4 regions of the Streptomyces sp. NPDC015346 genome follow, and region 2 is predicted to be linked to each of the others. Evidence: riboswitches for the same ligand, from Rfam matches in the RefSeq annotation. Region 2 holds a riboswitch; each other region holds the start of a gene.
What was found. Region 2 has a riboswitch for cobalamin ahead of ACF06X_RS12305 (FecCD family ABC transporter permease). Riboswitches for the same ligand answer to the same signal wherever they lie in the genome.
Positions count from the first base shown of each region.

Region 1: linked by a shared signal. The riboswitch ahead of ACF06X_RS13320 (energy-coupling factor ABC transporter permease) and the one ahead of ACF06X_RS12305 (FecCD family ABC transporter permease) in region 2 are both predicted to bind cobalamin.
Region 3: linked by a shared signal. The riboswitch ahead of cobN (cobaltochelatase subunit CobN) and the one ahead of ACF06X_RS12305 (FecCD family ABC transporter permease) in region 2 are both predicted to bind cobalamin.
Region 4: linked by a shared signal. The riboswitch ahead of ACF06X_RS05670 (cobalamin biosynthesis protein) and the one ahead of ACF06X_RS12305 (FecCD family ABC transporter permease) in region 2 are both predicted to bind cobalamin.

Region 1 is NZ_JBIBTW010000003.1:551,281-556,821, reverse strand. Features, by position in the region: gene icmF (fused isobutyryl-CoA mutase/GTPase IcmF) at 1-801, shown strand, start outside; gene dhaK (dihydroxyacetone kinase subunit DhaK) at 927-1,919, shown strand; gene dhaL (dihydroxyacetone kinase subunit DhaL) at 1,936-2,568, shown strand; gene dhaM (dihydroxyacetone kinase phosphoryl donor subunit DhaM) at 2,565-2,969, shown strand; cobalamin riboswitch at 3,017-3,241, shown strand; gene ACF06X_RS13320 (energy-coupling factor ABC transporter permease) at 3,270-4,004, shown strand; gene ACF06X_RS13315 (energy-coupling factor ABC transporter substrate-binding protein) at 4,004-4,396, shown strand; gene cbiQ (cobalt ECF transporter T component CbiQ) at 4,403-5,152, shown strand; gene ACF06X_RS13305 (ATP-binding cassette domain-containing protein) at 5,149-5,541, shown strand, end outside.
Region 2 is NZ_JBIBTW010000003.1:304,506-310,046, reverse strand. Features, by position in the region: gene ACF06X_RS12315 (ABC transporter substrate-binding protein) at 1-427, opposite strand, end outside; gene ACF06X_RS12310 (ABC transporter ATP-binding protein) at 438-1,223, opposite strand; gene ACF06X_RS12305 (FecCD family ABC transporter permease) at 1,223-2,329, opposite strand; cobalamin riboswitch at 2,433-2,580, opposite strand; gene ACF06X_RS12300 (DHA2 family efflux MFS transporter permease subunit) at 2,672-4,171, opposite strand; gene ACF06X_RS12295 (tetratricopeptide repeat protein) at 4,746-5,541, opposite strand, start outside.
Region 3 is NZ_JBIBTW010000012.1:28,472-34,012, reverse strand. Features, by position in the region: gene ACF06X_RS32090 (precorrin-2 C(20)-methyltransferase) at 1-64, opposite strand, end outside; gene ACF06X_RS32085 (precorrin-8X methylmutase) at 61-702, opposite strand; gene ACF06X_RS32080 (cobalamin biosynthesis protein CobG) at 717-2,027, opposite strand; cobalamin riboswitch at 2,074-2,208, shown strand; gene cobN (cobaltochelatase subunit CobN) at 2,247-5,541, shown strand, end outside.
Region 4 is NZ_JBIBTW010000001.1:1,249,910-1,255,450, reverse strand. Features, by position in the region: gene ACF06X_RS05685 (alpha/beta hydrolase) at 1-818, opposite strand, end outside; gene ACF06X_RS05680 (anion permease) at 1,269-2,525, shown strand; gene ACF06X_RS05675 (hypothetical protein) at 2,538-2,759, shown strand; cobalamin riboswitch at 2,881-3,019, shown strand; gene ACF06X_RS05670 (cobalamin biosynthesis protein) at 3,054-4,016, shown strand; gene ACF06X_RS05665 (cobyric acid synthase) at 4,013-5,518, shown strand.

The DNA of each region.
Region 1 (5,541 bases), 250 kb from region 2:
GACCCGGAGTACTCCGTACTGGGCCGCGTCGCCCGCCGCATCTGGGCGGTCGCGATGAAGCGGAAGTACGGCGCCAACGAGCGCTCGCAGAAGCTGAAGTACCACGTCCAGACGTCCGGGCGCTCCCTGCACGCCCAGGAGATGGACTTCAACGACATCCGCACCACCCTGCAGGGGCTCATCGCCATCTACGACAACTGCAACAGCCTGCACACCAACGCCTACGACGAGGCCGTCACCACCCCCACCGAGGAGTCGGTCCGCCGGGCCCTGGCCATCCAGCTGATCATCAACCGGGAGTGGGGCCTGGCGATGAACGAGAACCCGCTCCAGGGCTCGTTCGTCATCGACGAACTCACCGACCTGGTCGAGGAGGCCGTCCTGGCCGAGTTCGAGCGGATCAGCGAGCGCGGCGGCGTCCTCGGCGCGATGGAGACCGGCTACCAGCGCGGCCGCATCCAGGACGAGTCGATGCTCTACGAGCAGCGCAAGCACGACGGCACGCTGCCCATCATCGGCGTCAACACCTTCCGCAACCCGCACGCGGAGACGGCCGAGCCCGGTGTCATCGAGCTGGCCCGCGCGACCGAGGAGGAGAAGCAGTCCCAGCTGCAGCGCGTACGGGACTTCCAGGACCGCCACCGCGACCAGGCGCACGACGCCCTGGCCGCCCTCAAGGAGGCGGCGGTGAGCGGCCGGAACGTCTTCGCCGTCCTCATGGACGCCGCCCGCGTCTGCTCCCTCCAGCAGATCACCGAGGCGTTCTTCGAGATCGGCGGCCAGTACCGGCGCAACGTCTGACCGCCTCCTCACGTACACGCACCTCCGTGCGCGCTCCTCACGTACACGCGCCCGGACGGTGCGGCGTCCGGGCCGGGCATATGGGCAGACTGAGGGCTCCTGCTCATCCCATCAGGAGGTACTCCGTGAGGATGCTGATCAACGTTCCCGAGACCGTGGTCGCCGACGCGCTACGGGGCATGGCCGCCGCGCATCCCGAGCTCACCGTCGATGTCGAGCACCGCGTGGTCATGCGGCGGGACGCTCCCGTCGCCGGCCGGGTGGCGCTGGTGTCGGGCGGCGGGTCCGGGCACGAGCCGATGCACGGCGGGTTCGTGGGGCCCGGGATGCTGGCGGCGGCGTGTCCCGGGGAGGTGTTCACCTCGCCCGTGCCCGATCAGATGGTGCGGGCCGCCGCGGCCGTCGACTCCGGGGCCGGGGTGCTGTTCGTCGTCAAGAACTACACCGGGGACGTGCTCAACTTCGAGATGGCCGCCGAGCTCGCCGAGGACGAGGGCATCCAGATCGCCAAGGTGCTGGTGAACGACGACGTGGCGGTCACCGACAGTCTGTACACGGCCGGGCGGCGCGGGACCGGGGCGACCCTCTTCGTGGAGAAGATCGCCGGCGCCGCGGCGGAGGAGGGCGCGCCGCTGGAGCGGGTCGAGGCGATCGCGCGGCGGGTGAACGAACGCTCGCGCTCCTTCGGGGTGGCGCTGAGCGCCTGCACCACACCCGCCAAGGGCGGTCCCACCTTCGACCTGCCCCCGGGCGAGCTGGAGTTGGGGATCGGGATCCACGGCGAGCCGGGGCGCGAGCGGCGGCCGATGATGACCTCGGGCGAGATCGCGGACGTCGCCGTCGATGCCGTACTGGAGGACCTGCGGCCGTCCGGGCCGGTTCTCGCCCTGGTGAACGGGATGGGCGCCACACCGCTGCTCGAACTGTACGGCTTCCATGCCGAGGTGCAGCGGGTGCTGAACGAACGCGGGGTGCCGGTCGCCCGGGCCCTGGTGGGGAACTACGTGACCTCGCTGGACATGGCCGGCTGCTCGGTGACGCTGTGCGAGGCCGACGAGGAGATCCTGCGCCTGTGGGACGCGCCCGTGCGGACGCCCGCCCTGCGCTGGGGCCGGTGACGAGGGGATGACGGACATGAGCGACATGAACGGGCCGGAAAGCGGGGGCGCGCTCGACGCCGCCTTCTTCACTCGCTGGCTCACCGCCGCCGCGGCGGCCGTCGACCGCGAGGCCGACCGCCTGACCGAGCTCGACTCGGCGATCGGCGACGCCGACCACGGCGCCAACCTCAAGCGCGGCTTCGCCGCCGTACGGGACGTACTGGACAAGGAGCCGCCCCCGACGCCGGGGGCCGTACTCATCACCGCCGGACGGCAGTTGATCTCCACCGTCGGCGGCGCCTCCGGGCCGCTGTACGGGACGTTGCTGCGCCGGACCGGCAAGGAGCTCGGCGAATCCGCGACCGTGACCAGGGAGGAGCTGGCGGCCGCGCTGAGCGCCGGGGTCGCCGCCGTGAGCCGGCTCGGCGGGGCTCAGGCCGGTGACAAGACGATGCTGGACGCGCTCTTCCCGGCCGCCGAGGCGCTGGGCGAGTCCTTCGACGCGGCCCGGGACGCGGCCGAGCGGGGCGCCCTCGCGACCGTGCCGCTCCAGGCGCGCAAGGGCAGAGCCAGCTATCTGGGCGAGCGGTCGATCGGGCACCAGGACCCGGGCGCGACCTCGTCGGCGCTGCTGATCGCCGCCCTCGCGGAGGTGGCGACCGGATGAGCGGGCCGGTGGGGATCGTGCTCGTCTCGCACAGCGCGGCCGTGGCCCACGCCGTCGCCGAACTGGCCCAGGGGCTCGCGGGCGGCGGGGCGACCGCGCCGATCGCCCCGGCGGGCGGCACCCCGGACGGCGGCCTCGGGACCAGCTCGGAGCTGATCGTCGAGGCGGCGGAGGCGGTCGACCGGGGCGCCGGAGTGGCCCTGCTCGTCGATCTGGGCAGCGCCGTACTGACCGTCAAGGCGCTCCTGGCGGAGGAGGACGAGCTGCCCGAGGGGTCCCGGCTCGTGGACGCCCCGTTCGTCGAGGGCGCCGTCGCGGCCCTCGTCACGGCCTCGGCCGGCGGGGACCTGGACGCGGTGGTGGCGGCGGCCTCGGAGGCGTACGGCTACCGGAAGGAATGAGCGGAACAGGTCGCGAGGCGCTCGTCACAGAGCGCCTCGGACCGCACCCGTGTTGTGATGTACCTGGTCAACCCACTAATGTCGCAGGGCCTTGGTGTACGGGAAACCGGTGCGGTACCGGTGCGGCCCTCGCCACTGTGATCGGGAAGTCCGGCTCCATCCCCCCGGGGAAGCCACTGCACCGCCGCGGGAGACCGTTGCGGTGTGGGAAGGCGGAGTCGCGGCGGCATGACCCGTCAGCCAGGAGACCGGCCAAGGTGCGTTGTCCATCCACGAGGTGCTGGAGAGGGTCTCCCAACCATGCATATAGCCGAGGGGTATCTGCCCCCTGTGCACGCCGCCGCCTGGGGCGTCGCGTCCGCTCCGTTCGTCGTCCACGGCGTCCGCGCGCTGACCCGCGAGGTCAGGTCCAATCCCGAGTCGACCCTGTTGCTCGGTGCGTCCGGTGCGTTCACCTTCGTCCTGTCCGCGCTCAAGATTCCGTCCGTCACGGGGAGTTGTTCCCACCCCACCGGCACGGGCCTGGGGGCGATTCTGTTCCGGCCCCCGGTGATGGCGGTCCTGGGCACCATCACCCTGCTCTTCCAGGCGCTGCTGCTGGCGCACGGCGGGCTGACCACGCTCGGCGCCAACGTCTTCTCGATGGCGATCGTCGGACCGTGGGCGGGGTACGGAACGTACTGGCTGCTGCGCCGCTCCGGCGTGCCGCTCATGGTGAGCGTGTTCTTCGGCGCGTTCGTCGCCGATCTGTCCACGTACTGCGTGACCAGCGTGCAGCTCGCGCTGGCCTTCCCCGATCCGGGCAGCGGTGTCATCGGCGCGCTGGCCAAGTTCGGCGGGATCTTCGCCGTCACGCAGCTGCCGCTCGCCGTCAGCGAGGGCCTGCTCACGGTGCTCGTGATGCGCCTGCTCACGCAGTCCAGCAAGGGGGAGCTGACCCGCCTGGGGATCCTGCTCCCCGGCACCCGCAAGACCGGGACCCCGACCGAGACCGGGACCGGGACCGGGACCAAGACGGCGGAGGCGAGTGCCTGATGAGCCGGAACGCGAAGATCAACACAGCTCTGCTGCTCGTCGTCGCGGCGCTCGCGGTGCTCCCTCTCCTGCTGGGTCTGGGGGACCACAAGGAGGAGCCGTTCGCCGGGGCCGACGCCGAGGCGGAGACGGCCATCACCGAGATCGACCCCGACTACGAGCCGTGGTTCAGCCCGCTGTACGAGCCGCCGTCCGGCGAGGTCGAGTCGGCGCTGTTCTCGCTCCAGGCGGCGCTGGGGGCCGGGGTGCTCGCGTACTACTTCGGCCTGCGGCGCGGCCGTCGGCAGGGCGAGGAGCGCGCGCTGGCCGCGGCGGCCACACCGGTCGGCACGGACACCACGGTCGCCACGGACGCCCCGAAGGTGACACGCGCCGCCACGGGCGACGAGTAACCGCCGGTGCTGCCGATCGACGCGGCGGCGCACAGCAGTCGCTGGCGCCGCCGTCACCCGTGCGAGAAGGCCGTCCTCGGCTTCGGTCTGACCCTGTCGGCGGTCTGTCTGCCGCCGTGGCCCGGTGCCGTGCTCGTCGCGGCGGCCACCCTCGTGGTGCTCCTGGGCCCGGCCGGTGTGCCGGGGCGTCAGCTGTGGCGCGCGTTCCGCATCCCGCTGGGGTTCTGCGTGACGGGCGCGGTTCCGCTGCTGTTCGAGGTGGGCGGGGCCCGCGGGCTCGTCGCGCTCGCACCGGACGGGCCGGTGCACGCGGGCGAGTTGCTGCTGCGGACGTCGGCCGCCTCCCTGGGGGTGCTGCTGTTCGCGTTCACCACACCCGTCTCGGACGTGCTGCCGCGACTGGTGCGGGCGGGGGTGCCGGCGCCGGTCGTGGACGTCGCCCTGGTGATGTACCGGATCAGCTTCCTTCTCCTGGACGCGATGTCCAAGATCCGGCAGGCGCAGGCGGCCCGGCTCGGGCTGACCTCCCGGGCGGCGGCCTGGCGCTCGCTCGCCGGGCTCGGCGCGACGGCGTTCGTGCGCGCCTTCGACCGGGCGCAGCGCCTGCAGGCGGGGCTCGCCGGGCGGGGTTACGACGGGACCCTGCGGGTCCTGGTGCCCGAGGCGGCGGTCTCGGGCCGGTTCCTCGCCGCGACGGCCGGCCTCCTCGCCGGTCTCGTCGCCCTCACCCTCGTACTGGAAAGGTCCCTGCCGTGAGTGTCGCGTCGCCTGTCCTGAGGTCGCCCGTCGTGGAGCTGGTGAAGGCCGGGTTCGCCTACGAGGACGGCCCCGCCGTCCTCGACGGCATCGATTTCGCCGTGCCGGAGGGACGGGCGCTGGCCCTTCTCGGCCGCAACGGCAGCGGCAAGACGACGCTGCTGCGGCTGCTGAGCGGGGGGCTGCGCTGCGGCAGCGGCGCGCTCCGTCTGAACGGCGAGGAGGTGTCGTACGACCGGAAAGGGCTGACCCGGCTGCGGACGACCGTGCAGCTGGTCGTCCAGGATCCGGACGACCAGCTGTTCGCGGCCTCGGTCGGCCAGGACGTGTCGTTCGGTCCGATGAACCTCGGGCTGCCGGAGGAGGAGGTACGGCTCCGGGTGCGCGAC
Region 2 (5,541 bases):
CCTCGTTGAAGCCGTAGTTCCAGCCGGCGAAGACCAGGTCCGCCCGGGAGTCGAGGACGAGCTCCTTGTTGATCGTCTTCTTCGACAGCCACTTCGTCTTCTGGTAGGCGTCCTTCCAGGGGACGGAATCGAGATCTCCCTTGTCGTCGGGCATGACGTAGCCCGCCATACGGTCCTCCAGGCCGAGCGCGAACATGATCTCGGTGATGCCGACGTCATTGGTCACCACGCGCTTCGGAGCCGCGTCGTAGGTCTTCTTCTCCCCGCAGTTCTCGATGGTCACCGGGTAGTGGCCGACCGCCTTGGCCGCGCCGTCCCCGCTGCCGGCGGAGGTGACCTCGGCACCGCAGCCGGTGAGGACGAGAGCCGCGGCGAGCACGAGAGCGCCGGGGCGTACGAGAGCGGCGGGGCGTACGGGAGAGGGCATGGATGGCTCCTTACGAGGCGGGGCGAGCGGACGGGAGTCGGTCGAAGAGCAGCTGCAGGGCCCCGGATTCGGGGTGCGGCACGCGGTGCGCCCGTACGCCGAAGACCTCGGCCAGCAGGTCGGGGGTGAGCACGTCGTGCGGAGCGCCGGAGGCGACGATCCGGCCGTGCTGGATCACGTACAGCAGGTCGCAGTGGACCGCGGCCAGGTTGAGGTCGTGGAGTGCGGTGAGCACGGTGAGCCGGCTGTCCCGCACCAGGGACAGCACTTCCAACTGCTGGGCGATGTCGAGGTGGTTGGTGGGCTCGTCGAGGACGAGCACCTGGGGCTGCTGGGCCAGCGCGCGGGCGATCAGGACCCGCTGCTTCTCCCCGCCCGAGAGCGTGAGGAAGCCGCGGTCGGCGAGGTGGGCGGCGCCGACCCGAGCCAGCGCGGCCTCGCATGCCCGCCGGTCCTCGGCCGTGGTGCGGGCAGCCGCGCTCTGGTGCGGCAACCGTCCCATCGCCACGACCTCGGTGACCGTGAAGTCGAACTCGGCGACGGACTCCTGGGGAAGGGCGGCCAGGCGCCGGGCGCCCTCACGCGCGCTCATCGCGTGCAGATCCCGCCCGTCGAGCCGGACCGTACCGGCGGTCGGGCGCAGCGCCCGGTAGACGCAGCGCAGCAGGCTGGACTTGCCGCTGCCGTTGGGTCCGACCAGCCCGACGAGCCGGCCTCCGCCCACCCGTAGGGTGACGTCCTCCACCAGCTTCGCGCCCGCGAGCTCCACCGTCAGGTCGTCGATGTCGATCCTCATCACGCGCCTCCGAAGCTGTACGAGCGGCGTCTCATCAGCAGGACGAAGCACGGCACGCCGATCACGGCGGTCAGGACTCCCACCGGAAGTTCGGTCGGCGCCATCACGAGGCGCGAGAGGATGTCCACCCAGATCATCAGCACCGCGCCCACCAGCGGTGCGACGGCCAGCACCCGGCGGTGGTCGGCGCCGACCAGCATCCGTACGCCGTGGGGAACCATCAGCCCCACGAAGCCGATCGCCCCGCTGACGGCCACGACGGCCCCGGTGACGGCCGCGGAGACCACGAAGAGCTCCTTACGGAGCCGTCCGGCGTCCACGCCCAGCGCGGCTGCCGTCTCGTCGCCCATGGCGAGCGCGTTCAGTCGGCGTGCCGACAGCGCGAGGTGGACGAGGCCGGCGAGCACGGCGCCGGCGGCGATGGGCAGGGAGGCCCAGTTGGCCCCGCCGAGGCTGCCGAGCATCCACATCATCGCGGAGCGGGCGGCCTCGCCGTGCTCGGCCGCGAAGACCATGAACGTGGTGACGGCCGAGAAGCCGTAATACATCGCGCTGCCCGTGAGGACCAGCCGCATCGGGGTCAGACCGCGAGGGGTGCGGGCGATCGCGTACACCAGCGTCATGGCGAGGAGCGCGGACAGGAACGCGGCGCTGGACAGTGCCCAGATGCCGAGCGCGCCCAGGGCGCCGAAGAGCAGGACGGCGTTGGCTCCGACGGCGGCGCCCGACGAGATGCCGAGGACGAACGGGTCGGCGAGCGCGTTGCGGACCATGGCCTGCACGGCGACGCCGACGGCCGAGAGCCCCGCGCCGACGACCGCGGCCAGCAGGGCGCGGGGGAAGCGCAGTTCCCAGACGATGGTGTACGCCGGCACCTCGTCCGCGGTGATCGCTCCGCCCGTCAGCCCTGACCAGAGATAGCGCATCACCTCGGCCCAGGAGAGTCCCGAAGCCCCGATCCCCGCCCCGCAGGCGAGCGAGACCACCAGCGCGACGCACAGGGCGACGAGGAGAGGCGGCAAGGGGACGCGTCGTGGCGGCGCCGGGCCGGTGCCTGTGCGGGGGGCGTCAGGCGGCGCGGCGATGCCGCTCTGTTCGACGGGTATGGCCACGGCGGATCGCCTTCGCCTCGGGCCGTGCCACGCGCCAGGGTGCGGCCGACGACGCGGTACGCCCGGCGCAGCGCCCTCTCGCAGTCCACGGCGAGTTGTCAGGAGCCTTCACCGCCGCGGGTAATCGGGCTCACGGAGTGACGGACCTGCGTACAGGTTCGTCACTCCGCCTACCGTTGCGGGTCAGCGCCGGACTTCGACCGGACTTCCCCCGCGGGGCGCCAGCAGCTTATCGCGCGCTCCTGGCGGTGCGCCGCCGGGGAAACCCGGCCCGTGACGAACCCGAGGCCCGCGGGCACATGCCGACAGCGCCCGCCGGGCCGGTCGTCCAGGGCGTCAGGTGGGTGTGTGGGCGGTTTCGTTCGTCGTGGTGCCGTCTTCGTCCTGGGCCTCCGACGCAGCGGGCTGTTGCGGAGCGGGCGGGGTGCGGACCAGCAGAGCGACCAGCACGGTCAGTCCGCCGAGTACGGCGCCGACGCCGAATCCCCACCGGATGCCCACGGCCAGGGCGCCGGTGGCATCGGCGCCCTCGGCTGCTGCCGTGGCGGCGTGTCCCGACATGACACTGATGACGAGGGCGGTGCCGGCGGCGGCCGAGACTTGTTGGAGCGAGCCCAGGATGGCGGACCCGTGCGCGTAGAGGTGAGGCGGCAGTACGGACAGCCCGGACGTGAAGATCGGCGTGAAGACGAACGCCATACCGACGCTCAGGGCCATGTGCAGGGCGAGCACCAGCCACGGTGAGGTGTGTTCGCCCGCGAAGGCGAACAGCGCGAGGCACAACGCTGTCAGTACGGCTCCGGGCATGACCAGGCGTGGTGCGCCGAGCCGGTCGTAGAGCTTGCCGACCTGCGGTCCGAGCAGGCCCATCGTCAGGCCGCCGGGGATGAGCAGCAGGCCGGTCTGCAGCGAGGTCAGGCCGCACACGTCCTGCAGGTAGATCGGCAGCAGGATGAACGCGCCCATCAGGCCCATGAACGCCAGGCACATCAGGACGAGCGCCACGGAGAAGTGACGGAATGTCAGGCTGCGCAGGTCCAGCAGCGGCGTGGACGAGCGCTGCAGTGACAGCTGTCGCCATACGAACAGGCCCACCAGCACGGCACCGGCCACGGTCGTGGCCGACGGCGGCAGGGTGTTCTGCTCCGCGTTCCCGGCGCCGAGCCCGCTCAGGCCGTAGACCAGGGCGCCGAAGCCCGCTGCCGCGAGGAGAACGGACAGCCAGTCGATCGGGCCGGCTTTCGGCTCACCGATGTTGACCAACCGGCGCAGGCCGAACAGGGCCATGGCTCCGGCGATGGGCAGCACGGCCAGGAACAACAGCCGCCATGACCCGAGTTGCAGCAGCACACCGGAGACCGCCGGGCCCAGGGCGGGTGCGACGGAGATGACGAGGGTGATGTTGCCCATGACCCGGCCGCGGTCGTGCGGGGGCACGAGGGTCATCAGTGTCGTCATGAGCAGCGGCATCATGACGGCGGTGCCGCTCGCCTGGATGACGCGGGCGGCCAGCAGCACAGGGAAGGCGGGCGCGGCCGCGGCCAGCGCCGTGCCGGTGAGGAACAGGGCCATGGCCACGCCGAAGGCCGTCCGAGTCGTCACGCGCTGGAGGAACCACCCCGTCACCGGGATGACGACGGCCATGGTGAGCATGAAGGCCGTGGACAGCCACCCAGCGGCCGCCGCGGTGACCTCGAACTCGCGCATGAGCCGCGGGATCGCATTGACCATGATCGTCTCGTTGAGGAGGACCACGAACGTGGACAGCACGAGAATCCGCAGCACGGCGGTGACGCGGGCGGGCGAGAGGGTGGGTGTTGCGTGTGGTGCGAGCATGGTGCCTTCCGTGAATGTGAGTGTCCTCCGCGGGGTGCGACACACTGACAGACCACGGCGGCGGGAAGAACTCATCGGTGTCACCCGATCCTGCCGGTGCCGCCGCCAAGGCTCAAACGATTTTGTTGGTTGTGGCCGCGCTTCCGTGATGACTACGACGTTCGACGTGGAGCGCTGACGGCAGAAAGCCGTGGGCTTACGGGACATGGACCGAGAAAAGCGCCCTGGACGGCCTCGGGTCGGAATCGTGCCGATCGCGGGCGCGCGGCCGGATCGCGCCTCGCGCCTCCGACGTCCACTGCTGCGTGGGGGCCAGACCCGTACGGCATCCGCCGTCCGCTATCGGAGCGTGAGCATCGCCTCGGTGACCTCGCCGACCGCCGCATCGGGGATCGCGATGGCGTGTCCCGTAGCTCATCTACCGGCCGACGCGCATTCTCCGCCAGGCGCTGCGGCCGGGAGCCTGTTCCCTGCGCGGTGCCCCCTACCTCGGCGGCCTTGTCGCCCACCAGCCCGGCACCTTCGCTTGCCGCCGCCGGAAGTCGCTCAACGCGACGACTGCAAGGAGATCTCCTCATTCTCCGGAGGACGAAGCTCGAGCGCCGTTCAACACCGAAATCAGCAGGGCCGCGTCTTTGTCGCCGGCGTCTGCCGCTCCGCGTAGGACCTTCCGGAGATAGGGCTGTTCGGCGGGGTCGGTCAGCACGGTCGCGAGTGCGATCGCCGCATTGGGGTCACCAGCTTCAGCGGCCGCCTTCCACTGCGCAGTGGCTTCCTCCTGGCGGCCGGCCTGGCGTAGCACGTCGCCGAGATGGAAGAGGGCTTCCTGGTGTCCTTCCGCTGCAGCCCGGCGAAAGAAGTCCTCGGCCTCGGTGAGGCGCTTCTGCCTCTTGAGGAGGAGTGCCAGGTTGTATAGGGCGCTGGTGATTCCGGCATCGGCGGCTTGCCGATAGAGCGGCTCGGCCAAGTCTGGACGGCCGTCGTCCCGATGAAGGTTCGCCAGGTTGAAGCAGGCACGGGCATCACCAGCATCGATCGCGTGGTGGTACCAGTCCGTTGCCCGGCGCATGTCCCCTTCCGCTTTCGCCGCGTTGGCCAGACAGAAGATCGCGTCCCCGTCTCCCATTTCGGCGGCCTGCCGTACCAACGGTTCCGCCTCGGTCCATCGGTCTTCCGCAAGCAGCAGCAGCCCCCAGTTGGTCAGGCCGCTTACGTCCCCAGCGTCGTACGCACGGGCATACGCGGCCTTGGCCTCGTCAGCTCGCCCGAGCTCGTCGAGGAGCACCCCGAGGTTGTACTCGGCGTCAGGGGCGCCGGCCAGGGCGGCGCTGCGCAGACACGACTCGGCGTGGGCGTACGCTCCCTGGTCC
Region 3 (5,541 bases), on a different contig from region 2:
TCATCAGGTTCGGGTCGCCGGGGCCGAGACCCACCCCGTACAGCTTGCCCTTCACCGCGGTCATGCCTGGATCTCCGCTTCGGTCGCTATGGCGTTGACGGCGGCGGCCGTCATCGCGCTGCCGCCGCGCCGGCCCCGTACGACGAGGTGGTCGAGACCCAGCTCACGCCCCCGGTCGGCGAGGGCGTCCTTGGACTCGGCGGCGCCGATGAAGCCGACCGGGATGCCGAGGACGGCCGCGGGGCGGGGCGCGCCCTTGGCGATCATCTCCAGGAGGTGGAAGAGCGCGGTGGGGGCGTTGCCGATGGCGACGACGGAGCCTTCGAGGCGGTCGCGCCAGAGTTCGAGGGCGGCGGCGCTGCGCGTGGTGCCGAGCTCGGCGGCGAGGGCGGGCACGGAGGGGTCGGAGAGGGTGCAGATCACCTCGTTGTCGGCGGGCAGCCGCTTGCGGGTGACTCCGCTCGCGACCATCTGCGCGTCGCAGAGGATCGGCGCGCCGGCGCGCAGGGCCTCCCGGGCGCGGGCGACGACCTGCGGGGAGTAGGCGATGTCGCGTACGAGGTCGGTCATGCCGCAGGCGTGGATCATCCGCACCGCGACCTGGGCGACGTCGGCGGGCAGCCCCGCGAGGTCCGCCTCGGCGCGGATCGTGGCAAAGGACTGGCGGTAGATCTCCGCGCCGTCCTTCTCGTAGGCGAACATCGTGTCGTTCTCGCTCATCTCGTTGTACGGGCGGTGGTACGGGCCGTTGCGACCGCTTCGGTCAGGGAGGTACGGGGGGTGGGGGCGCCGTCGACCAGGTACCGGCCGTCGGCGGTGGCGACGACGTCGACCCAGGTGCCGTGCGGGCCGGTCGGGTGGCCGCAGCGCCGCTCGCAGCCGGAGAAGTGGACGGGGAGGCCGCCGCGACCGGGCACGGCGTCGGCGCGGACGTCGGCGAGGGCCTTGCCGCACCCGGGGCGTCCGGTGCAGGCGCCGACGCCGACCCACGGGGAGCGGGGGTCGGTGATCAGGCCGAGGGCCGCCAGTTCGGCGAGGCGCTCCTCGGCGGCGGCGCGGTCGGGGAAGCCGGTGACGACGGCTCCCCGCCACGGGGTGAGCCGGACCTCGCCACCGGTGGCGGCCAGGGCGCGCAGCTGTTCGGCGGTCAGTCGGCCGAGGGGCGCGAGGACGGAGACGGCGCTCTCGCCGAGCACCCCGGGCGCGGGCGGTTCACCGTGCGGGAGTTCCGGCGTGGGTACGGGCTCCGCCGCGACCCCGGCCCGGGCGAGCGCCCCCGCCAGGTCCGGCTCATGCCCCTCGGGCAGCTCCCGCACCCGCCAGGCACCGTTCCCCGCGCCGTGGGCGGCGACCAGAAACGCCTCGGCGGCGGCAAGCGCGGCCCGGGGCGCGTCGGAGGCGGCGACCCGGAAGACCTGAGAGCCGACACGGAGGAACGCGCCGGGGTCGTGGTCGCCCTCCTCACCCTCCTCGCCGGCCGCCGAGGCCCCCGCTGCGATCAAGGTCACATCTCCGCCGAGACCGGCCACGTCCCCGCGCCCGTCGTCCAGGACGAAGAGAAAACGGCCGGAAAGGGCCGCCGTCCACTCCCGCCCGCACAGCAGCGCGTCCAGCTCTCGGGCCCACAACTGCACGTCGGCGGCGCCCAGTCCGCCGTGTCCGTCCAGTCCGGCGGTCGGCGAGGCCACCACGTTCCGGACGCGTTCATGGGTCGCGGAGGGCAGCAGCCCCGCCTCGGCCAGAAGAGCGCCGAGCTCCGCCCCGCACCCCTCCCCGAGCCCCCGCAGCTCCACGTTCCCCCGCGAGGTGACGCTGACCCGCCCGTCTCCCATACCCTCCGCCGCCGCGGCCAGAACCTCCACCTGATGAGCCGTCAACAAGCCTGCGGGCAAGCGGAGTCGAGCCAGACGGCCATCATCGGCGGCGTGCAGCCGGAGCGCCCCGGGGCAGGCGTCACCGCGGTCCCGTATGCGAGGTTCGCCCTGGTTGGGCGTGGTGGGTGGGGTGGGCGGCATGGCGGCGAGCATACCCACGTGGTTCCGGGTGACCCTCCGGGCCGCCGGGCGCAGGATCTACTATGCAGACGGCATGGGGTCCCCGACCCCGGGGAGGAAGCCCGGTGAGAATCCGGCGCGGTCCCGCCACTGTGAGCCCGGCCCGGAACCACGGGGCGGGTGAGTCAGGAACTCCCGCCGTCCACACGACCACCCGGGGCGCGGACAACCCCGAGGAAGGCCTGCGCTCGCATGCGAATTCTGTTGCTGTCGCACTCCGACACGGACCTGCTCAGTGCCCGCGCGGCCGGCGGGCCGGTCGCGTACCGGTTCGCCAATCCCTCCCGGCTCGGGATCGACGAGCTGCCCGGCCTTCTCGACGGCGCCGACCTCGTCCTCGTACGCCTTCTCGGCGGTCTGCGGGCCTGGGACGAGGGGCTTCAGGCGCTGCGTGCCGCCGGCAAGCCGCTGGTCGTGCTCTCCGGCGAACAGGCCCCCGACGCGCAGCTCATGGAGGCCTCCACGGTCCCCGTCGGCGTGGCCACCGAGGCCCACGCCTATCTCGCGCACGGCGGCCCCGCCAACCTGGAGCAGCTGGCCCGGTTCCTCTCCGACACCGTGCTGCTCACCGGCCACGGCTTCGAGGCGCCGGCCGCCGCGCCCACCTGGGGTCCGCTGGAGCGGGAGTCGAGGAACGACGGCGGCCCCACGATCGCCGTGCTCTACTACCGCGCCCACCACATGAGCGGGAACACGGCCTTCGTCGGCTCCCTCTGTGACGCGATCGAGGACGCCGGCGCCCGCGCCCTACCGCTCTACGTCGCCTCGCTGCGCGCCCCCGAGCCCGAGCTTCTCGACGCCCTGCGCGGCGCGGACGCGATCGTCACCACCGTCCTCGCCGCCGGTGGCACCAAGCCCGCACAGGCGCAGGCGGGCGGCGACGAGGAGGCCTGGGACGCGGGCGCGCTGGCCGCCCTCGACGTACCGATCCTGCAGGCGCTCTGCCTCACCGGCTCGCGCTCCGCGTGGGAGGAGAACGACGAGGGTCTCTCCCCGCTGGACGCCGCCAGCCAGGTCGCCGTGCCCGAGTTCGACGGCCGGCTGATCACCGTCCCCTTCTCCTTCAAGGAGATCGACGAGGACGGCCTGCCCTCCTACGTCGCCGACGCCGAGCGGGCCGCCCGGGTCGCCGGGATCGCCGTGCGCCACGCCCGGCTGCGGCACATCCCCACCGCCGAGAAGCGCCTGGCGCTCGTCCTCTCCGCGTACCCGACGAAGCACTCGCGGATCGGCAACGCGGTCGGCCTCGACACTCCCGCTTCCGCCGTCGCCCTGCTGCGGCGCCTGCGCGAGGAGGGGTACGACTTCGGTCCGGTCGAGGAGATCCCCGGCCTCGTCTCCGGCGATGGCGACGAGCTGATCTACGCCCTGATCGAGGCCGGTGGCCACGACCAGGACTGGCTGACCGAGGAGCAGCTGGCGAAGAACCCCGTCCGTATCCCGGCCGCCGACTACAAGCGCTGGTACGCGACCCTGCCCGAGGAACTGCGTACGCACGTCGAGGAGCACTGGGGCCCGGCGCCCGGCGAGATGTTCCTGGACCGGTCCCGTAACCCCGAGGGCGACATCGTCCTCGCCGCCCTGCGGCGCGGGAACCTGCTGATCCTGATCCAGCCTCCGCGCGGTTTCGGTGAGAACCCGATCGCGATCTACCACGACCCCGATCTCCCGCCGTCCCACCACTACCTGGCCGCCTACCGCTGGATCGCGGCGCGCGCCGAGGACGGCGGCTTCGGGGCGGACGCCATGGTCCACCTCGGCAAGCACGGCAACCTGGAGTGGCTGCCGGGCAAGAACGCGGGTCTGTCCGCCGCGTGCGGACCGGACGCGGCGCTCGGCGACATCCCCCTGATCTACCCCTTCCTGGTCAACGACCCGGGTGAGGGCACGCAGGCCAAGCGGCGCGTGCACGCGACCCTCGTCGACCACCTGGTGCCGCCGATGGCGCGGGCCGACTCCTACGGCGACATCGCGCGCCTGGAGCAGCTGCTCGACGAGTACGCGCAGATCTCCTCCATGGACCCGTCCAAGCTGCCGGCGATCCGCGCGCAGATCTGGACGCTGATCCAGGCCGCGAAGCTCGACCACGACCTGGGGTTGGAGGACCGGCCCGAGGACGACGGTTTCGACGACTTCCTGCTGCACGTCGACGGCTGGCTGTGCGAGGTCAAGGACGCGCAGATCCGCGACGGTCTGCATGTGCTGGGCGGCGCGCCGGAGGGTGAGGCGCGGGTCAACCTGGTCCTCTCGATCCTGCGTGCCCGGCAGATCTGGGGCGGTACGCAGGCGCTGCCGGGTCTGCGTGAGGCCCTGGGTCTGGACGAGTCGGCCGCGACGCGCACGACCGCCGACGAGGCGGAGGCGACGGCGCGCGAGCTGGTCGAGGCGATGGAGGCGGCGGGCTGGTCCGTGGACGCGGTCCCGGCGGTCGCCGCCGCGCACGGTCCCGATGTCGCCGCCGTGCTGCGGTTCGCCTGCGAGCAGGTGGTGCCGCGGCTGGCGGCCACGACCGACGAACTGGCCCACGCCGTCCACGCGTTGAACGGTGGATTCGTGCCCGCCGGCCCGTCCGGCTCCCCGCTGCGTGGCCTCGTCAACGTCCTGCCGACCGGCCGGAACTTCTACTCCGTCGACCCCAAGGCCGTCCCCTCGCGCCTCGCGTGGGAGACCGGCCAGGCGCTCGCCGACTCGCTCCTGGAGCGCTACCGCGACGACAACGGCGAGTGGCCGACGTCCGTGGGCCTCTCCCTGTGGGGGACGAGCGCGATGCGCACGGCGGGCGACGACGTCGCCGAGGCGCTGGCGCTGCTGGGCGTCCGCCCGCGGTGGGACGACGCCTCGCGCCGGGTGAACGGCCTGGAGCCGATCCCGCTGGAGGAGCTGGGCCGCCCGCGCGTCGACGTCACGCTGCGCATCTCGGGCTTCTTCCGGGACGCCTTCCCGCACGTCATCGGGCTGCTCGACGACGCCGTACGGCTGGCGGCCTCGCTCGACGAGCCGGCCTCGGAGAATTTCGTCCGCGCCCACACGCAGGCCGACCTGGCCGAGCACGGCGACGAGCGGCGGGCGACCACCCGCATCTTCGGCTCGCGGCCGGGGACGTACGGCGCGGGCATCCTGCAGCTGATCGACTCGCGCGACTGGCGCACGGACGCGGACCTCGCCGAGGTCTACACGGTGTGGGGCGGGTACGCCTACGGCCGCGGGCTCGAAGGCCGCCCGGCGCGTTCGGAGATGGAGACGGCGTACAAGCGGATCGCCGTCGCCGCGAAGAACACGGACACGCGTGAGCACGACATCGCCGACTCCGACGACTACTTCCAGTACCACGGCGGCATGGTGGCGACCGTCCGCGCGCTGACGGGCACGGCGCCCGAGGCGTACATCGGCGACTCCACCCGCCCGGAGACGGTCCGCACCCGCACCCTGGTCGAGGAGACGTCGAGGGTCTTCCGCGCGCGGGTGGTGAACCCGAAGTGGATCGAGG
Region 4 (5,541 bases), on a different contig from region 2:
AGGTTGCGCAGGGTGGCCTCCGGGTCGAGGACCGGGGAGTCCAGGACGAGGCCCCGGATCACGTCCCGTACGCCGGAGTCCGCAGCGGCACGCAGGGCCATCGCCGCGCCGGTCCCCCAGCCGTGCAGGACGACGCCCGCGGCGCCCTCGCGGACGGCGAAGCGGAGGGCCGCGTCGACGTCGCGCCACTCGGAGTCGCCGAGGTGACCGAGGCCGTCCGGGGCGGGCGGCGCGCCCTGGTCGCCCCGGTAGGAGAGGCAGAGGACCGGAATCTGCCGCCGGGCGAGGAAGGGGACGAGGTTGAGGGTGTGCCGGCGGGTGGTGCCGAGGCCGTGGACGGCGATGACCCAGGTGGGGCGCGGGCCGGGGACGTGCCAGGCGGGCAGGGTGCCGAGTTCGCCGGGGATCTCGACGTCCCGGTGGTCCAGGCCGAGCGCGGTGAGCGGGGTGCCGGTGTGCAGCTCCGGGGTGAGCCGGACCCGGGCGCCGGGCGCCGGCGTACCCTGTTCGACCCGCTCCAGACGGCGTACGACGGTGTCGGCCGTGTGCGGGACCCGGTCGAGGACGGGGCCGACCACCGCGTGGAGGTCCGGCCCCTCGATCCCGTACGTACCGGGGCGCAGGGAGGCGAGGCTCCGGGTCAGGGTGACCCGTTCCGGTTCGGCGGCGTGCACGGTGAGCCGGGGATCGCCCGGCAGCGGGCGTCCGGACGCCACCCCGAGGGCGGCGTGGCTGGCGTACCGGCCGGCCGCGACCGCGGCCGCGCCGACACCGAGCAGAGTGGTGACGGCCGCTGCCGTCGCTGTAGCCGGGCGCACCGTCCCAGTGTCGGCAGGGCGGGGCCGGACTGCCACCGGACTGACCCGTTCCGCAGCGGGGCGGCCCGGTCACACAGCGGGGCGACCGCCGTCGCCGCGCGGCGACCGAGGCCTCGACCGCGACCGCCGCACGGCGACCCGGCCCCCTCTCCGGGGTGACATGGATCTCCTCCTGCGGGTCCCCCGGTCGGCTGACACCGCCCCGCGGCGTCCACGTGGTGACACGGGACGGGAGGGGCGGAAGCGGAGCATGTCGCATCCGCCCCGCAACCGCCCGGATTACCCCGGGTCGCACGGTGACCACATCGTGGACAGGCGGCCCGCCGAACCCGTAAGCGGAATCCCTGGACCCTGGATCGGGTCACCACACCGCCCGGCCCAGTTCATCTTCCGTTCACCCAGGTTGCTTACGTTCGACCAGCCACTGACGTCGAACGATTGCCTGGGTAAATGGAACACATCACGCTGCTGCTCGCGATTGTGGTCGTGACAGCTCTCGTGTTCGATTTCACGAACGGTTTCCACGACACCGCCAACGCGATGGCGACGACCATCTCGACCGGTGCCCTCAAGCCCAAGACGGCGGTGGCCATGTCCGCCGTGCTCAACCTGGTCGGCGCGTTTCTGTCGGTGGAGGTTGCCAAGACGATCTCCAAGGGACTCGTCAACGAGGAGGGCATCCAACCGGAAGTCATCCTCGCCGCGCTCGTCGGCGCGATCCTCTGGAATCTGCTGACCTGGCTGGTCGGTCTGCCGTCCAGCTCCTCCCACGCCCTGATGGGCGGCCTCATCGGCGCGACCATCGCCTCGATCGGCCTCAGTGGCGTCAACGGCGGCGTCGTCGTCACCAAGGTGCTCATCCCGGCGATCGCCGCCCCGCTGGTCGCCGGCCTGGCCGCGATGCTCGCCGCCCGCCTGACGTACCGGCTCGACCGGAACGCCGGCAAGAAGACCACCGAGAAGGGCTACCGCGCCGGTCAGATCGCCTCCGCCGGTCTCGTCTCGCTCGCCCACGGCACCAACGACGCCCAGAAGACGATGGGCATCATCACGCTCGCGCTGGTCGCCGGCGGCGTCCTCGTCCCCGGCTCGAACCCGCCCGTCTGGGTCATCGTCTCCGCCGGTGTGGCGATCGCGCTCGGCACCTACCTCGGCGGCTGGCGCATCATCCGCACGATGGGCAAGGGCCTCACCGACCTCCAGCCGCAGCAGGGCTTCGCCGCCCAGACCAGCGCGGCCACGGTCATCCTGGCCTCCTCCAGCCTGGGCTTCTCCCTCTCGACCACGCACTCCTGCTCCGGCGCCGTCATGGGCGCGGGCCTGGGCCGCAAGGGCGGTGTCGTCCGCTGGTCGACCGCCACCCGGATGTTCGTCGCCTGGGGCCTGACCCTGCCGGCCGCGGGCCTGGTCGGAGCCGGCGCCGAGTACGTCGCCCGGCAGGGCGACTGGGGCGTCTACACCGTCGCGGCCTTCCTGGTCGCCTCCTGCGTCGCCATCTGGCTCGTCTCCCGCCGCCAGGTGGTCGACCACACCAATGTCAACGACGTGGAGACCGAGCCCGCGGGCGTCGTGACGACCGCCATCGCGGCCGTCACCCCGCCGCCGACCGCTGCCGTCGCCGCCTTCGCGGACGAGGACCTGAAGACCACCATCCCCTCGCCGGCCCCCGCGGACCCGGCAGCCCCCGCAGCCTCGGCCGCGGTGTAAGGAACGAACGACATGAAGATCGACTGGGCAGCTCTCGGCTCCGTCTTCGGAGTCAGCCTCGTGGCGACCGTCGCCCTCGTGGGCCTCTTCACCCTCGGCATCGTCGGCCTCTCCAAGCAGGAGGAGGCCGCCGCCCAGGGAGGCTCGGCCACCCTGGCGCGTACCGGCGCGTACGCCTGTTTCGCCCTGTGCGCGGCGGCCGTCGTGTACGGAATCTCTCTCATCGTGGCCTGACGGAACAGGCTCCGACGACCGGGCGGGCCGCACCTTCGGGTGCGGCCCGCCCGTTCGTCGCGCGTGGGCGTCGTGTGGGGCTGCGCACACTCTCGCGCCGCAGGTCACAGGCGAGTTGACGGGTGTTCGCACACGTGGTGGACTTCCGGGGCCATTACGGCGGCAGAAGAGGAAGTCCGGTGCGAATCCGGCGCGGTCCCGCCACTGTGACCGGGGAAGACCCCCGGGAGCCAGGAACTCTCACCGCCGGTCACGTCGAGCCAGGGCGCGGACCCTGAGTGAGGACACAGCGCCATGCCCGGCCGCTCCGCAGCCACAGGTGTATTCGCGTACGGTGCCGCCGCCGGTCTGGCCGCGGACCTGCTCCTCGGCGATCCCCGCCGCGGCCATCCGGTCGCCGCCTTCGGACGGACCGCCGCGGCCGTCGAGAGGCTTCTCTGGCGCGACCACCGTGGGTGGGGCGCGCTGCACACCGCCGTCTGCGCCGGCGGCACGGCCGCCCTGGGCGCCCTCGCGGCCCGTACGGTACGGGGCCGGCGCACCGCGTCGGTCGCCCTGACCGCCGCCTCCGTCTGGGCCGTCGTCGGCGGTACGACCCTGGGCCGGGAGGCCCGCGCCATCGGCGAGGCGCTGAGCGACGGGGACCTCGACACGGCCCGCGAGCGCCTCCCCCACCTGTGCGGGCGCGACCCGCACTCCCTGGACGGCCCGGCGATGGCCCGCGCGGTCGTGGAGTCCGTCGCCGAGAACACCTCCGACGCGGTCGTGGGCGCCCTCGTCTGGGGGTCCGTCGCCGGCGTACCGGGCCTGGTCGGCTTCCGGGCCGTGAACACCCTGGACGCGATGGTCGGCCACAAGTCCCCCCGCTACCGCCGCTTCGGCTGGGCCTCGGCCCGCCTCGACGACCTCGCCGGCTGGCCGGGGGCGCGGCTGACGGCCGTACTCGCCACGGTCGGGGGCGGCGATCCCCGCGGGGCGCTGCGGGCGTGGCGCGCCGACGCCGCCAAGCACCCCAGCCCCAACGCGGGCCCGGTCGAGGCCACCTTCGCGGGGGCACTCGGCGTACGGCTCGGCGGGACGTTGTCGTACGGCGGGCGGGTCGAACACCGGCCGGTGCTCAACGGGGAGGGCCGGGACGTGGACGTGGCGGACATCGAGCGGGCGGTACGGCTGTCGCGCCGGGTGACCGGGCTGACGCTGGCGGCCTGTGTCGGCGGACGGCTGGTCAGGGAAGCGATCAAGCGGAGGCGGATATGAGCGGCGGACTGCTGGTCGCCGGCACGACCTCGGACGCGGGAAAGAGCGTCGTCACGGCCGGCATCTGCCGCTGGCTGGTGCGCCGGGGCGTGAAGGTCGCCCCCTTCAAGGGGCAGAACATGTCCCTGAACTCCTTCGTGACGAGGGAGGGCGCGGAGATCGGCCGGGCGCAGGCCATGCAGGCGCAGGCCGCGCGGGTGGAGCCGACCGCGCTGATGAACCCCGTCCTGCTCAAGCCGGGCAGCGACCGCTCCAGCCAGGTCGTGCTGATGGGGAAGCCGGTCGGCGAGCTGAGCGCCCGCGGCTACCACGGAGGCAGGCAGAGGGAACTGTTCGAGCCGGTCCTGGCGTGCCTGGAGGAGCTGCGGGGCACGTATGACGCCGTGATCTGCGAGGGGGCGGGCAGTCCGGCCGAGATCAACCTGCGGCGCACGGACATCGTGAACATGGGCATCGCGCGGGCCGCGCGGCTGCCGGTCCTGGTGGTCGGCGACATCGACAGGGGCGGGGTGTTCGCCCAGTTCTTCGGGACGACGGCGCTGCTGAGTCCGGAGGACCAGTCGCTCGTGGCCGGGTATCTGGTGAACAAGTTCCGTGGTGACGTGACCCTCCTCGAGCCGGGCCTGGACATGCTGCTCGGCCTGACCGGCCGCCGGACGTTCGGTGTCCTGCCGTACGCGCACGGCCTCGGCATCGACGAGGAGGACGGCCTGCGGGTGTCGCTGCGCGGCACCGTCCGCGAGTCGGTCGTGGCGCCGCCGGTCGGCGAGGACGTGCTGCGGGTCGCGGTCTGCGCCGTACCGCTGATGTCCAACTTCACCGACGTCGACGCGCTGGCGGCCGAGCCGGGCGTCGTGGTGCGTTTCGTGGACCGCCCGGAGGAACTGGTCGACGCGGACCTCGTGGTCGTGCCGGGCACGCGCGGGACCGTGAAGGCGCTGGCCTGGCTGCGGGAGCGCGGCCTGGCCGACGCGCTGGCCCGGCGGGCGGCCGAGGGCCGGCCGGTGCTCGGCGTCTGCGGCGGCTTCCAGGTGCTCGGCGAGCACATCGAGGACGAGGTCGAGTCGAAGGCCGGGGCCGTGGACGGTCTCGGACTGCTGCCGGTACGGGTGCGGTTCGCGGCCGAGAAGACCCTGGCCCGGCCGGCCGGCGAGGCGCTCGGCGAGCGGGTGGAGGGGTACGAGATCCACCACGGCGTCGCCGAAGTCCTGGGCGGCGAAGCCTTCTTGGACGGGTGCCGGGTCGGCGCGGTGTGGGGGACGCACTGGCACGGCTCGCTGGAGAGCGACGGCTTCCGCCGGGCGTTCCTGCGGGAGGTGGCGGCGGCGGCCGGACGGCGGTTCGTCCCGGCGCCCGACACCAGCTTCGGCGAGCTGCGCGAGGAGCAGTTGGACCGGCTCGGCGACCTGATCGAGGAACACGCGGACACGGACGCGCTGCTGCGGCTGATCGAGAACGGCCCGCCGTCCGGGCTGCCGTTCATCCCGCCGGGCGCGCCGTGACCCCGCGGCCCCCCGCACATCAA